Azoarcus sp. CIB: one gene and its partner. The protein of the gene in region 2 interacts with the protein of the main gene of each other region in a pairwise test. Links are inferred from orthologs where the notes say so. Each region holds a gene or a part of one and is shown on either strand. Other genes may lie near its edges. The genes, in order: rho and nusG.

Region 1 (6,392 bases), 1.1 Mb from region 2 along the record:
CGACGCCGCAGAATCCAGGCAAGTCCGGCCCCGTCATCGGATTGGCGCTCGGCAGTGGCGCGGCACGCGGCTGGGCGCACCTTGGGGTGCTGCGCGTGCTTGCCCGCGAGGGGATCGAGCCGCAGATCATCTGCGGCTGTTCCATCGGCGCCTTCGTCGGTGCCGCCATGGCGTCCGGCGATCTCGAGAAGCTTACCCAATGGGCCGAAGCGCTCAAGTGGCAGGACGTCGTCTCCCTGCTCGACGTGAGCCTGCGCGGTGGCCTCATCAAGGGTGAGAAACTCATCCAGTTTTTCGAGCGCAACTTCGTCGATCGCGATTTCTCGCAGCTCGATCGCAGGTTCGCGTGCGTTGCGACCGAGCTGGAAACGGGGCGCGAGATATGGCTGCGCGAGGGTAGCGTCGCGCAGGCCGTGCGGGCGTCGATCGCGCTGCCCGGACTGCTCACGCCCATCGTGCGCGACGGCCGCCTTCTCGTCGATGGTGGGCTCGTGAATCCTGTGCCCGTGTCGTTGTGTCGTGCGATGGGGGCCGACGTCGTGATTGCGGTCGATCTGGGTTCTGACATGATCGGCAAGGCGTGGCGCGCCACCCCGGTGGAGCAGGTCGAAGAGACCTCCGAGGGCTGGACGGAGCGGCTCTTCGCGCGTCTCGGCCTCCCGACGAACGGAAACGGCAATGTACGTGGTGCCCAAGCGGCCGGTGCCGATGTATCCCTCCCGTCCCTGATGACCGTGCTTACGTCCAGCATCAACATCATGCAGGTGCGCATCGCACGCAGCCGCCTGGCGGGCGAACCTGCCGAGGTGCAGATTTCTCCACGGCTCGCGCACATCGGCACGATGGACTTCCACCGTGCACGAGAGGCGATCGCGGAAGGCGAGGCAGCGGTCACCGGTATGTTGCCGGCTCTGCGCTACGTGCTTGGGCGTACGGTCACGGGACGTGCGTCATGAACGATGTGGTCGCTGCGCTGGCCGGCGCGGTCGGAGCGCTGCATGTGATTAACGATGTCGTAGCCATGGCTCCTTATCTGACGGACTGGCGCGGGCGCTACACGGGCCGGGCGATTGCCGTCGTGAAGCCCGGTAACACGCGAGAAGCTGCTGACGTCGTGCGCATCTGTGCGTCCGCAGATGTTCCCATGGTGCCGCAGGGGGGCAATACGGGGCTGTGTGGCGGAGCGACGCCGCTCGCCGACGGTGGCTCGGTCGTGATCAGCATGGCACGCATGAACCGCATCCGGACGGTCGACGCAGCGAACAATGCGCTCGTCGCAGAAGCGGGGTGTACGCTTGCGGCCGTCCAGCAAGCCGCCGACGCGGCCAGCAGGCTGTTCCCGCTGTCATTAGCGTCGGAGGGAAGCTGCCTCGTCGGCGGCAACATCTCGACGAATGCCGGCGGCGTGCAGGTCTTGCGTTACGGGAATATGCGCGAGCTGGTGCTCGGTGTCGAGGTTGTGCTACCCGACGGACGCGTCTGGGACGGGCTGCGCGCCTTGCGCAAGGACAACACCGGCTACGATCTCAAGCAACTTTTCATCGGCGCCGAGGGAACTCTGGGTATTGTCACTGCAGCGGCCCTCAAGCTGTTTCCGCGTCCGCGCGCAACCGCAACCGCCTGGGTCGTCGTTCCCGATCCACGGGCCGCGGTCGCCCTGCTGGCCCTGCTGCGCGATCGTTGCGGGGATCGTGTCAATGCCTTTGAGCTCGTCGGTCGCTCTGCTCTCGAACTCGTGCTGCGCCACATTCCCGGGACGCGCGCACCGCTTGCCGGTGCTCGCGACTGGCACGTTCTAGTCGAACTTGCGGACGTACTCGATGGCTTTGCTGTGGATGACATGCTCGTGCGCGTGATCGACGGGGCGATCGAAAGCGGTCTGGTCGTCGATGGTGCAATCGCTTCCAGTCTCACTCAGGCCCGTGCGTTGTGGGCCTTGCGCGAGAACATTTCCGAGGCGCAGAAGATCGAGGGGATCAGCATCAAGCACGATATCTCCGTGCCTGTCAGCAGCATCCACGAATTCCTGCAGCGGGCTCGGGCGGCGCTGACGGCGATATGGCCCGATCTGCGCATCGTCACGTTTGGCCACATCGGCGACGGGAATCTGCACTACAACCTTTCCAGGCCGGTTGCCGTCGACAACGCCGCGTTCGTGGCCCGGACCGGCGAGGTCAATCGCATCGTTCATGACCTGGTCGTCGCACTGAATGGGTCGATTTCGGCCGAGCATGGCATTGGTCAGCTGAAGCGCGACGAGAACGCCCATTACAAGTCCGATGTCGAACTCGACCTGATGCGGGCGGTGAAACGGGCTCTCGACCCGCACGCACTGATGAATCCGGGGAAGGTCGTCTGATACTCCGAAAAAGTATAAGTTCGGGGTTTACAGCCTGCGGGTGGCACCCTATAATGCGCGCTCTTTCGCCGTCGGGGGTATAGCTCAGCTGGGAGAGCGCTTGCATGGCATGCAAGAGGTCAGCGGTTCGATCCCGCTTACCTCCACCAGTCGAAAGTATTGAAGTCCCCATCGTCTAGAGGCCTAGGACACCGCCCTTTCACGGCGATAACCGGGGTTCGAATCCCCGTGGGGACGCCAGATAAAGCGAGGCGTTGAGTTATAATGGCGGCTCGCAAGCCGGTCGGTAAGGCCGGGCAAAAGCTCAGCGCGGAGTGGTAGTTCAGTTGGTTAGAATACCGGCCTGTCACGCCGGGGGTCGCGGGTTCGAGCCCCGTCCACTCCGCCAACAACACTGCAGACGATAGTCTGCTTGCAGTATAAGTAACCGTAGTAAAGTGCTTGCGGTTGGTAGCGCCAGAAGCTAGAATGCGCAGCTCTGTTGGGGGTATAGCTCAGCTGGGAGAGCGCTTGCATGGCATGCAAGAGGTCAGCGGTTCGATCCCGCTTACCTCCACCAACGAAGCAACAAGACGTTGTCCCCATCGTCTAGAGGCCTAGGACACCGCCCTTTCACGGCGATAACCGGGGTTCGAATCCCCGTGGGGACGCCAGATCAAGCAAGGCGTCGAGCAGACGAATTGCAGTCGGCAAGTAAAGTCGGCAACTGGTCAGCGCGGAGTGGTAGTTCAGTTGGTTAGAATACCGGCCTGTCACGCCGGGGGTCGCGGGTTCGAGCCCCGTCCACTCCGCCAACAAATGAAATGGGAGCCTACGGGCTCCCATTTTTTTTGTCCCTCCATCCATTTTCCGAAGCCGGACCGTCGCAAGGGGTGCATCCTTGCGTAGCCGGGGCGCGGCCGCGGACAGACCCTGCTGGCCCGCACCCCGACATTACGCTATAGTCCCATACGCATCAGTATGGTGCCGGCCGCGATGGACCGGAGTGTTACTTACCAAGGGAGCGGGATCGATGAGTCTAAAGAAGATCGGCGTCGTAGGCGCCGGCACGATGGGTAATGGCATCACGCAGGCATTTGCGGTAGCCGGGTTCGAGGTGGTGATGATGGATGTCGCCGAGGCAGCCGTGCAACGCGGTCTGGCCACGCTGGCCGCGAGCCTCGATCGTCTGATCAAGAAGGAGAAGATGACCGAGGTGCAGAAAGCGGAAGCCCTTGCGCGTATCGCGACGGCCAGCGACGTCGGGGCGCTTGCGGATTGCGATCTGGTGATCGAGGCTGCGACCGAAAATCTCGAGCTGAAGCTGAAGATCTTTGCGCAGCTCGATGCGGCGGTGAAAGCCGATGCGGTGCTGGCGTCGAATACCTCGTCGATCCCCATCACCAAGCTCGCTGCCTCGACCAAGCGCGCCGACAAGGTCATCGGCATGCATTTCTTCAATCCGGTGCCCATGATGGCGCTGGTCGAACTGATTCGCGGCCTGCAGACGTCCGACACGACCTATGCGGCTGTCGAGACGGTAGCGAAGGCGATCGGCAAGACCCCCGTCAAAGTGCGCAACAGCCCGGGGTTCGTCGTCAATCGCCTGCTGTGCCCGATGATCAACGAGGCGATCTTTGTGCTGGGTGAAGGTCTTGCCACGGCTGCGGAGATCGACGAGGCGATGAAGCTCGGATGCAATCACCCGATCGGGCCGCTGGCCCTGGCCGACATGATCGGGCTCGACGTGGAGCTGGCGGTGATGCAGGTCCTGTTCGAAGGATTCAAAGACTCGAAGTACCGCCCTGCGCCGCTGCTCGTCGAGATGGTCGAGGCCGGCTATCTCGGCCGCAAGTCCGGCAAGGGCTTCTACGACTACAAGTAAACGCGTTGCGCCCCTCGTGGCCTTGCGCCGCGGTCGGGAAAACAAAAACGCCACCGATAAGGTGGCGTTTTTTTTCATGCTGGCCGTCCGGATCAGCCGCGGCGCATCGCGTCGAAGAACTCCGCGTTGCTTTTGGTCGCCTTGACCTTGTCCATCAGGAATTCCATCGCATCGATGTCATCCATGCCGTACAGCAGCTTGCGCAATACCCAAACTTTCTGCAGCACGTCCGCCTTCATGAGCAGCTCCTCGCGGCGGGTCCCGGAGCGGTTGACGTTGATGGCCGGATACACGCGCTTCTCGGCCATGCGGCGATCGAGATGCAATTCCATGTTGCCGGTGCCCTTGAATTCCTCATAGATCACCTCGTCCATCCGGCTTCCGGTGTCGATCAGTGCTGTCGCGATGATGGTCAGTGAGCCACCTTCCTCGATATTCCGCGCTGCGCCGAAGAAGCGCTTGGGCTTCTGCAGGGCGTTGGCGTCGACACCGCCGGTCAGCACCTTGCCGGAGGCCGGCACCACGGTGTTGTAGGCCCGCGCGAGGCGCGTGAGCGAATCGAGCAGGATTACGACATCCTTCTTGTGTTCGGTGAGCCGCTTGGCCTTTTCAATGACCATCTCGGCGACCTGCACATGGCGCGAAGCGGGTTCGTCGAAGGTGGATGCCACCACTTCGCCCTTGACCGAGCGCTGCATTTCGGTGACTTCTTCAGGACGCTCGTCGATCAGAAGGACAATGAGGGCGACGTCCGGGTGGTTGGCCGCGATGGCGTGGGCAATGTGCTGCAGCATCACGGTCTTGCCGCTTTTCGGCGGCGCTACCAGCAGACCGCGCTGCCCCTTGCCGATCGGCGCGATCATGTCGATGATGCGGCTGGTGATGTTCTCCTCGCCACGGATGTCACGCTCGAGCTTGAGGCACTCGTTCGGGTGCAGAGGGGTGAGGTTCTCGAACAGGATCTTGTGTTTGCAGGCTTCGGGGGCCTGGCCGTTGATCTTGTCGAGTTTCACCAAGGCGAAATAGCGCTCGCCATCCTTCGGGGTACGGATCTCGCCCTCGATGGTGTCACCCGTGTGCAGGTTGAAGCGGCGGATCTGTGACGGTGACACGTAGATGTCGTCAGTCCCCGCCAGGTACGAGATGTCGGGTGAGCGCAGGAAACCGAATCCATCGGGCAGGACTTCGAGTGCGCCATCACCATAGATCGGCTCGCCTTTTTTTGCGCGGTTCTTGAGCAGGGCGAAGACCAGTTCCTGCTTGCGCAAGCGGTTGGCGCCATCGATTTCGTTTTCGATGGCCATTTCCAGCAGCTGGCTGACGTGGAGAGACTTGAGCTCCGATAATTGCATGGCGAGAGGGCGCGACGGGGCGCAGGTGGATGAAACCAATGGAGGGGAGGGTGCTGCGGAAAGGTCTTGCTGCGGCGCCGGAAGGCCGGCTTCGGGAGCGGTGGCGCCGCGCAAGCAGCCCGGGACTTTAGCCCCGGTCAGAGATTGCTGTCAATGAAAGCCGTCAGTTGTGACTTCGAAAGAGCTCCAACCTTGGTCGCTTCGACATTGCCGCCCTTGAAGAGCATCAGCGTCGGGATGCCCCGGATGCCGAATTTTGCCGGCGTTTCCTGGTTCTCGTCGATATTGAGTTTGGCGACCTTGAGCTTGCCTGCATATTCTTTGGCAATGTCGTCGAGGATCGGGGCGATCATCTTGCACGGACCGCACCATTCGGCCCAGTAATCGACCAGCACCGGGGTTTGTGCCTGAAGCACCTCGGCCTCGAAGTTGCCGTCGGTGACGTAATGGATATGCTCGCTCATGATTCCTCGCATCAAGGTCTTGCTGTCATTCGGATTGGGAGTCGGGCCGGTACGGCCCTGGCGGACAATGGCAGGAGAGGGCTGCCACTTCGGAGTGTCCCGAAAAGTTATGCCAAGCTGCCACGCACGTCAAGCGTTTCGCCCTTTTTCGCTGCCTGTGCGATCGGGGTTTGCCCGTCCTTGTGTCAAAACGGCGAGGGTCTCGGCTATATTGTCGAAGAAGCCGACGCGCGCGGGCGGTACGTGCCGACTTGACCAACTGGAGTTAACGACGATGGCCTACGTAGTGACAGAAGCCTGCATCCGCTGCAAGTACACGGACTGTGTGGATGTGTGCCCCGTGGACTGCTTCC
Region 2 (6,234 bases):
ACTTCAATGCCGCGATACTCGGCCACCGCGATGGTCTGAGCGTTGGCCACCCGTGCCGACACCTCTGCCACTACGGCTTTCTTGTCATCAAGATTGAGACCCACAGGCCTTTCCTCCTTTCAAGTCCACACGCGAACCACACTTCACGGCTCGCACCCACGGCGACCTGGATCAGGAGCGCGGCCGACGAATCGGCCAGAATCCTGTTCTGGGCACACCGTCTGCGCAGGCCATCCGAGGATGCTTAAGCAGTCGCCGGAGCGTCCACACCTGCGGTCTTTGACGATCCGCTCCGCACTTGCGCGCGAAGCGTCCCAAAGTTCGTTGTACAGCCCAATCAGGCTGCGTTGATGCTCGACGGCTCGACGCGCACGCCGGTACCCATGGTGCTCGACACGGCGACGCGGCGCAGGTAGACGCCCTTCGAGGCGGCCGGCTTGGCCTTCTGCAGCGCTTCGACGAGCGCGCCGAGGTTCTGCTGCAGCGCCTCGACGGAGAACGAAGCGCGGCCGATCGTGGCATGCACGATGCCCGCCTTGTCGGTGCGGTACTGGACTTGACCGGCCTTGGCGTTCTTGACGGCGGTGGTGACATCCATGGTCACGGTACCGACCTTCGGGTTCGGCATCAGGCCGCGCGGACCGAGGATCTGGCCCAGCTGACCGACGACACGCATGGCGTCCGGCGTGGCAATGCAGAGGTCGAAGTCGATGTTGCCAGCCTTGACCTGCTCGGCGAGATCGTCGAAACCGACGACGTCGGCGCCGGCGGCGCGGGCAGCTTCGGCCTTGTCGCCTTGGGCGAACACGGCAACGCGCACGCTCTTGCCGGTACCAGCCGGCAGCACGACGGAGCCGCGCACGACCTGATCGGACTTGCGTGCATCAACGCCGAGATTCACGGCGATATCGACCGATTCGTCGAACTTGGCGGTCGCGCACTCCTTCACCAGCGCGAGAGCCTCGGCGACGGTGTAGACGCGATTGGCGTCAACCTTGGCGCGCAGCGCCTGAACTCGTTTCGAAAGCTTCGCCATGATCAGAGCCCCTCCACCGTGATGCCCATGCTGCGCGCGGAACCGGCGATGGTACGCACGGCGGCGTCCATGTTCGCGGCGGTCAGGTCAGGCATCTTGGCCTTGGCGATTTCTTCGACCTGAGCACGCGTAATCGAACCGACCTTGTCGGTGTGCGGCTTGGCCGAACCCGACTTGATGCCGGCCGCCTTCTTGATGAGGACCGTCGCGGGCGGGGTCTTCATAATGAAGGTGAAGCTCTTGTCGGCAAACGCCGTGATCACCACAGGAATCGGCAGACCGGGCTCCATGCCCTGGGTCTTGGCGTTGAACGCCTTGCAGAATTCCATGATGTTCAGGCCACGCTGACCGAGCGCCGGGCCGATCGGGGGACTGGGGTTGGCCTTACCAGCTGGTACTTGCAGCTTGATATAGCCGATGATTTTCTTTGCCATCGCGGCTAGCTCCTATTATGAGTGCAAACGCGCCGGCATCGACCGGCGCTCCTCGCTTGTGCCCGCACGAGGCGGGCATGTCAGGGCCATGCGGCCCACCTGCTTCAGGTTTTTTCGACCTGACTGAAATCCAGCTCCACCGGGGTGGCACGACCGAAGATCGTGACCATCACACGCAGCTTGCTCTTGTCATAATTGACGTCTTCCACGGAACCGTGGAAGTCGGTAAACGGGCCTTCCTTGACGCGCACGACCTCGCCCGCCTCCCACAGCACCTTCGGGCGGGGCTTCTCGACGCCCTCCTGCATCTGCTGCATGATCTTCTCGACTTCCTTCTCGGAAATCGGGGTGGGCTTGTTGGCGGTACCGCCGACAAAACCGGTGACCTTGGGAGTGGACTTGACCAGATGCCAGCTCTCGTCGTTCATGTCCATCTCGACGAGGACGTAACCGGGGAAGAACTTCCGCTCGGAAATGCTCTTCTGGCCGCTCTTCATCTCGATGACTTCTTCAACGGGCACGAGGATCTGCCCGAAGGAATCCTGCATTCCCGCGCGCGCGATGCGCTCGACGAGCGCGCGTTGGACGGACTTCTCGAACCCCGAATAGGCATGCACCACGTACCAGCGCTTCGTCATGATCACTTCCAGCCCAAGATGAGGTCGTAGAGAACCCACTCGAGGCTCTTGTCGGTCAACCACAGAAAAACCGCCATCACCACGGCGAAGGCGAACACCATTCCGGTCGTCTGCATCGTTTCCTTGCGCGAAGGCCAGACCACCTTCTTCGCCTCGGTGATCGCCTCGCGCGCGAACTCGACGAAACGGCGCCCCGGCTCGGATTGCCACGCGACCGCCACGCCAGCCGCAACCCCGGCGAGCACGGACAGCACGCGCAAGACCAGCGCTTGCTCGGAAAGCTGGTAAAAGCCGACTACGCCGGCTGCAAGCAGGGCGAGAGCCAGCGCAAACTTGAACTTATCGGCCATCTAGATATTGAAAACCCGGAATTGAGTGGCAGGGGCAGAGGGAATCGAACCCCCAACCTTCGGTTTTGGAGACCGACGCTCTGCCAATTGAGCTATACCCCTGCAGCAGAGACTACAAGGCGCCCCGACTTGCGAGGCGCCTTCGATCAGGCAATTGCTTCGGTTTTCAGCCGCAATTACTCGATGATCTTGGCGACGACGCCGGCGCCAACGGTACGGCCGCCTTCGCGGATCGCAAAACGCAGACCTTCTTCCATGGCGATCGGAGCCAGCAGCTTCACCGTGATCGACACGTTGTCACCCGGCATGACCATCTCGGTGCCTTCCGGCAGCACGATCGAACCGGTCACGTCGGTGGTACGGAAGTAGAACTGCGGACGATAGTTGTTGAAGAACGGGGTGTGACGCCCACCCTCTTCCTTCGACAGCACGTACACTTCGCCCGTGAAGTGGGTGTGCGGCTTGATCGAGCCCGGCTTGCACAGGACCTGACCACGCTCGACGTCTTCGCGCTTGGTGCCGCGCAGCAGCACGCCGACGTTGTCGCCCGCCTGGCCCTGATCGAGCAGCTTGCGGAACATTTCGACGCCGGTGCAGATGGTCTTGACCGTGGGCTTGATGCCGACGATTTCGACTTCTTCACCAACCTTGACGATGCCACGCTCGACACGACCGGTGACCACGGTGCCACGACCGGAGATCGAGAACACGTCTTCGATCGGCAGCAGGAAGGGCTTGTCGATCGCGCGCTCGGGCGTCGGGATGTAGCTGTCCAGCGCTTCGGCCAGCTTCATGATGGCGCCTTCGCCCAGGTCGCCCTTGTCGCCTTCGATCGCCTTCAGCGCCGAACCCTTGATGATGGGAATGTCGTCGCCCGGGAAGTCGTACTTCGACAGCAGTTCGCGCACTTCCATCTCGACGAGCTCGAGCAGCTCTTCGTCGTCGACCATGTCGCACTTGTTCATGAAGACGATGATGTACGGGACACCGACCTGACGCGCCAGCAGGATGTGCTCGCGGGTCTGCGGCATCGGGCCGTCAGCGGCCGACACGACCAGGATCGCGCCATCCATCTGCGCCGCACCGGTGATCATGTTCTTGACGTAGTCGGCGTGCCCCGGGCAATCGACGTGAGCGTAGTGACGCGCAGCCGTCTCGTATTCGACGTGCGCGGTGTTGATCGTGATGCCGCGCGCCTTTTCTTCCGGCGCCGCGTCGATCTGGTCGTAGGCCTTCGCCTCGCCGCCGAACTTCGACGACAGAATCGTCGTGATCGCTGCCGTCAGGGTCGTCTTGCCATGGTCAACGTGGCCGATCGTCCCAACGTTTACGTGCGGTTTCGTCCGCTCAAACTTACCCTTAGCCATGCCAGTACCTCTTTGACAGATTCAGAAAACCGGACCGAACAGATCGACCACAACAACACGAAAAACCGTGGTGCCCATGACGTGGATTGAACACGTGGCCTCTCCCTTACCAAGGGAGTGCTCTACCACTGAGCTACATGGGCTCCGTAAAAACTTTAGCGCGCCAAGCCTGGAGCGGGTGAAGGGAATCGAACCCTCGTCATAAGCTTGGAAGGCTTCTGCTCTACCATTGAGCTACACCCGCATACAACGCAGACGAAACGCTTTACACCCTGACCGACCCAAACAGCGAGCCGATCTCAGAAACTTGGTGGAGGGGGAAGGATTCGAACCTTCGAAGGCAGTGCCGTCAGATTTACAGTCTGATCCCTTTGGCCACTCGGGAACCCCTCCAAACGGAAGACGCGCACTATAGGGGATCATTCTGCGCGTGTCAAACACTCTTCGAACATTTTTTGCAGGAGGGCTGAGTTTCCCTGCGTCGGCACGGGCGCCCATGCGGCGACGCATCGTGCCGCAGCAATGAAAAAGGGGGAAGATGGCGGACTTTCCTCCTGGAGTTGCGGCGATGACGGTCCCCACCCCCGGATTGCGCAAGACGCTTCCCGCCGCCTTTGTCGATGCGCTGCGCGCACGCTTCGGCGAACGTTTTTCGACGGCGGAGGCGGTGCGTGCGCATCACGGGCACGATGAATCACACTTCCCGGACATGCTGCCGGATGCAGTCGTGTGGCCGCACACGACCGGCGAGGTCGCGGAGATCGCACGCGCGTGCCACGCGCATCGCGTGCCCATCGTTCCTTTCGGGGTCGGCAGTTCGCTGGAGGGGCATGTGCTAGCGCTGCACGGCGGCGTGAGCGTGGACTTCTCCCAGATGAACAGGGTGCTCGCGGTCCACGGCGACGACATGGATGCGGTGATCCAGCCGGGCATGACGCGCAAGCAGCTCAATGCCGCACTGCACGGCACCGGGCTGTTTTTTCCGGTCGATCCCGGCGCCGATGCGAGCCTCGGGGGGATGGCTTCGACGCGCGCCTCGGGGACGAATGCGGTGCGCTACGGGACGATGCGCGACAACGTGATGGCGCTGGAGGTGGTGCTCGCGGACGGGCGCGTGATCCGCACCGGCGGACGGGCGCGCAAATCCTCGGCGGGTTACGACCTCACCGCGCTGATAGTCGGCTCGGAAGGCACGCTGGGGCTGATCACGGAACTGACGGTGCGGCTGCACCCGCTGCCGGAGGCGGTGTCCGCAGCGGTGTGCGCCTTCCCGGACGTCGATGACGCGGTGCGCACGGTGATCCAGACGATCCAGCTCGGCGTGCCGGTGGCGCGCATCGAGCTACTGGACACACTGACCGTGCAGGCGATCAACCGTTACAGCAAGACGAGCCTGCGCGAGGCGCCGATGCTGTTCTTCGAGTTCCACGGTTCGGCGGCGGGCGTCGAGGAGCAGGCGCAGACCGTGCAGGAGATCGCGCGCGAGAACGGTGGCCAGGATTTCGAATGGGCAACGCGCCCGGAGGACCGCAGCCGACTGTGGGCGGCGCGCCATGACGTGTATTTCGCGTCGATCAACCTGCGCCCGGGCTGCCGCGGCGTTACCACCGACGTGTGCGTGCCGATTTCGCGGCTCGCGGATTGCATCGCCGGGGCGCGCGAGGACATCGCGGCGAGCGGGTTCATCGCACCCATCGTCGGCCACGTCGGCGACGGCAACTTCCATACGGTGATCCTGGTCGATCCGGAAAGCCCCGACGAGATCGCACGCGCCGAAGCGCTCAACCGCAGGATCGTCGAGCGGGCGCTCGCAATGGACGGGACCTGCACGGGGGAACACGGGATCGGCTTCGGCAAGCAGGATTTCCTCGTCGCCGAACACGGGGATACCGCGGTGGACGCGATGCGTGCGCTGAAGCTGTCGCTGGATCCGCACAACCTGATGAATCCGGGCAAGGTCGTCCCCGCGGGCTGAACGCTCGCCCCATTGCCACGCCCGACGCGAGGGGATAGGCTGGCTCGGGTCGCGGCGACTTGTCCGCGCGGTGGTCCGGAAACGCAGTTCTTGCGCAGGGAGTCGCCATGGCCGAAGCCGATCCGAACAGTCGTTCATCGACAGCGAGGAACGTCAGCCTCGAGGACAAGTACACGCAGGCGGCGGGACGCGTGTACCTCACGGGGTACCAGGCGCTGGTGCGCCTGCTGATGATCCAGAAGGAGCGCGACCGGGCGGCGGGGCTGAATACCGCCGGCTTCGTGTCGGGCTACCGCGGCTCCCCGCTGGGCGGGCTCGACCAGACGCTGTGGAAGGCGCAGACGCATCTTTTCAGCCACGACATCGTGTTCCAGCCGGGCGTGAACGAGGATCTCGCGGCCACCGCGGTGTGGGGCACGCAGCAGGTCAATCTG

Evidence for each region.
Region 1: the proteins of nusG (region 2) and rho interact in binary tests that used the Escherichia coli proteins (3 or more experiments, as listed by UniProt). The link is inferred for Azoarcus sp. CIB from one-to-one orthologs.

Annotation. Positions count from the first base shown.
Region 1 is NZ_CP011072.1:3,423,664-3,430,055, reverse strand. The notes cover bases 3,446-6,392. They hold rho (transcription termination factor Rho), read right to left. Parts: upstream 5,576-6,392; coding sequence 4,316-5,575; downstream 3,446-4,315. Other genes in these bases: fdxA (ferredoxin FdxA), read left to right, coding at 6,314-6,392; trxA (thioredoxin TrxA), read right to left, coding at 5,713-6,039; AzCIB_RS15170 (3-hydroxybutyryl-CoA dehydrogenase), read left to right, coding at 3,446-4,223. Also shown: patatin-like phospholipase RssA, read left to right, coding at 1-956; AzCIB_RS15205 (FAD-binding oxidoreductase), read left to right, coding at 953-2,359; more of AzCIB_RS15170, read left to right, coding at 3,372-3,445. UniProt on the Escherichia coli protein: Facilitates transcription termination by a mechanism that involves Rho binding to the nascent RNA, activation of Rho's RNA-dependent ATPase activity, and release of the mRNA from the DNA template.
Region 2 is NZ_CP011072.1:4,504,501-4,510,734, forward strand. The notes cover bases 342-3,130. They hold nusG (transcription termination/antitermination protein NusG), read right to left. Parts: upstream 2,109-3,130; coding sequence 1,575-2,108; downstream 342-1,574. Other genes in these bases: rplA (50S ribosomal protein L1), read right to left, coding at 342-1,036; rplK (50S ribosomal protein L11), read right to left, coding at 1,039-1,470; secE (preprotein translocase subunit SecE), read right to left, coding at 2,111-2,458; tuf (elongation factor Tu), read right to left, coding at 2,635-3,130. In the rest of the region: rplJ (50S ribosomal protein L10), read right to left, coding at 1-104; more of rplA, read right to left, coding at 338-341; more of tuf, read right to left, coding at 3,131-3,825; AzCIB_RS20265 (FAD-binding oxidoreductase), read left to right, coding at 4,394-5,800; AzCIB_RS20270 (indolepyruvate ferredoxin oxidoreductase family protein), read left to right, coding at 5,908-6,234. UniProt on the Escherichia coli protein: Part of the processive rRNA transcription and antitermination complex (rrnTAC). The complex forms an RNA-chaperone ring around the RNA exit tunnel of RNA polymerase (RNAP).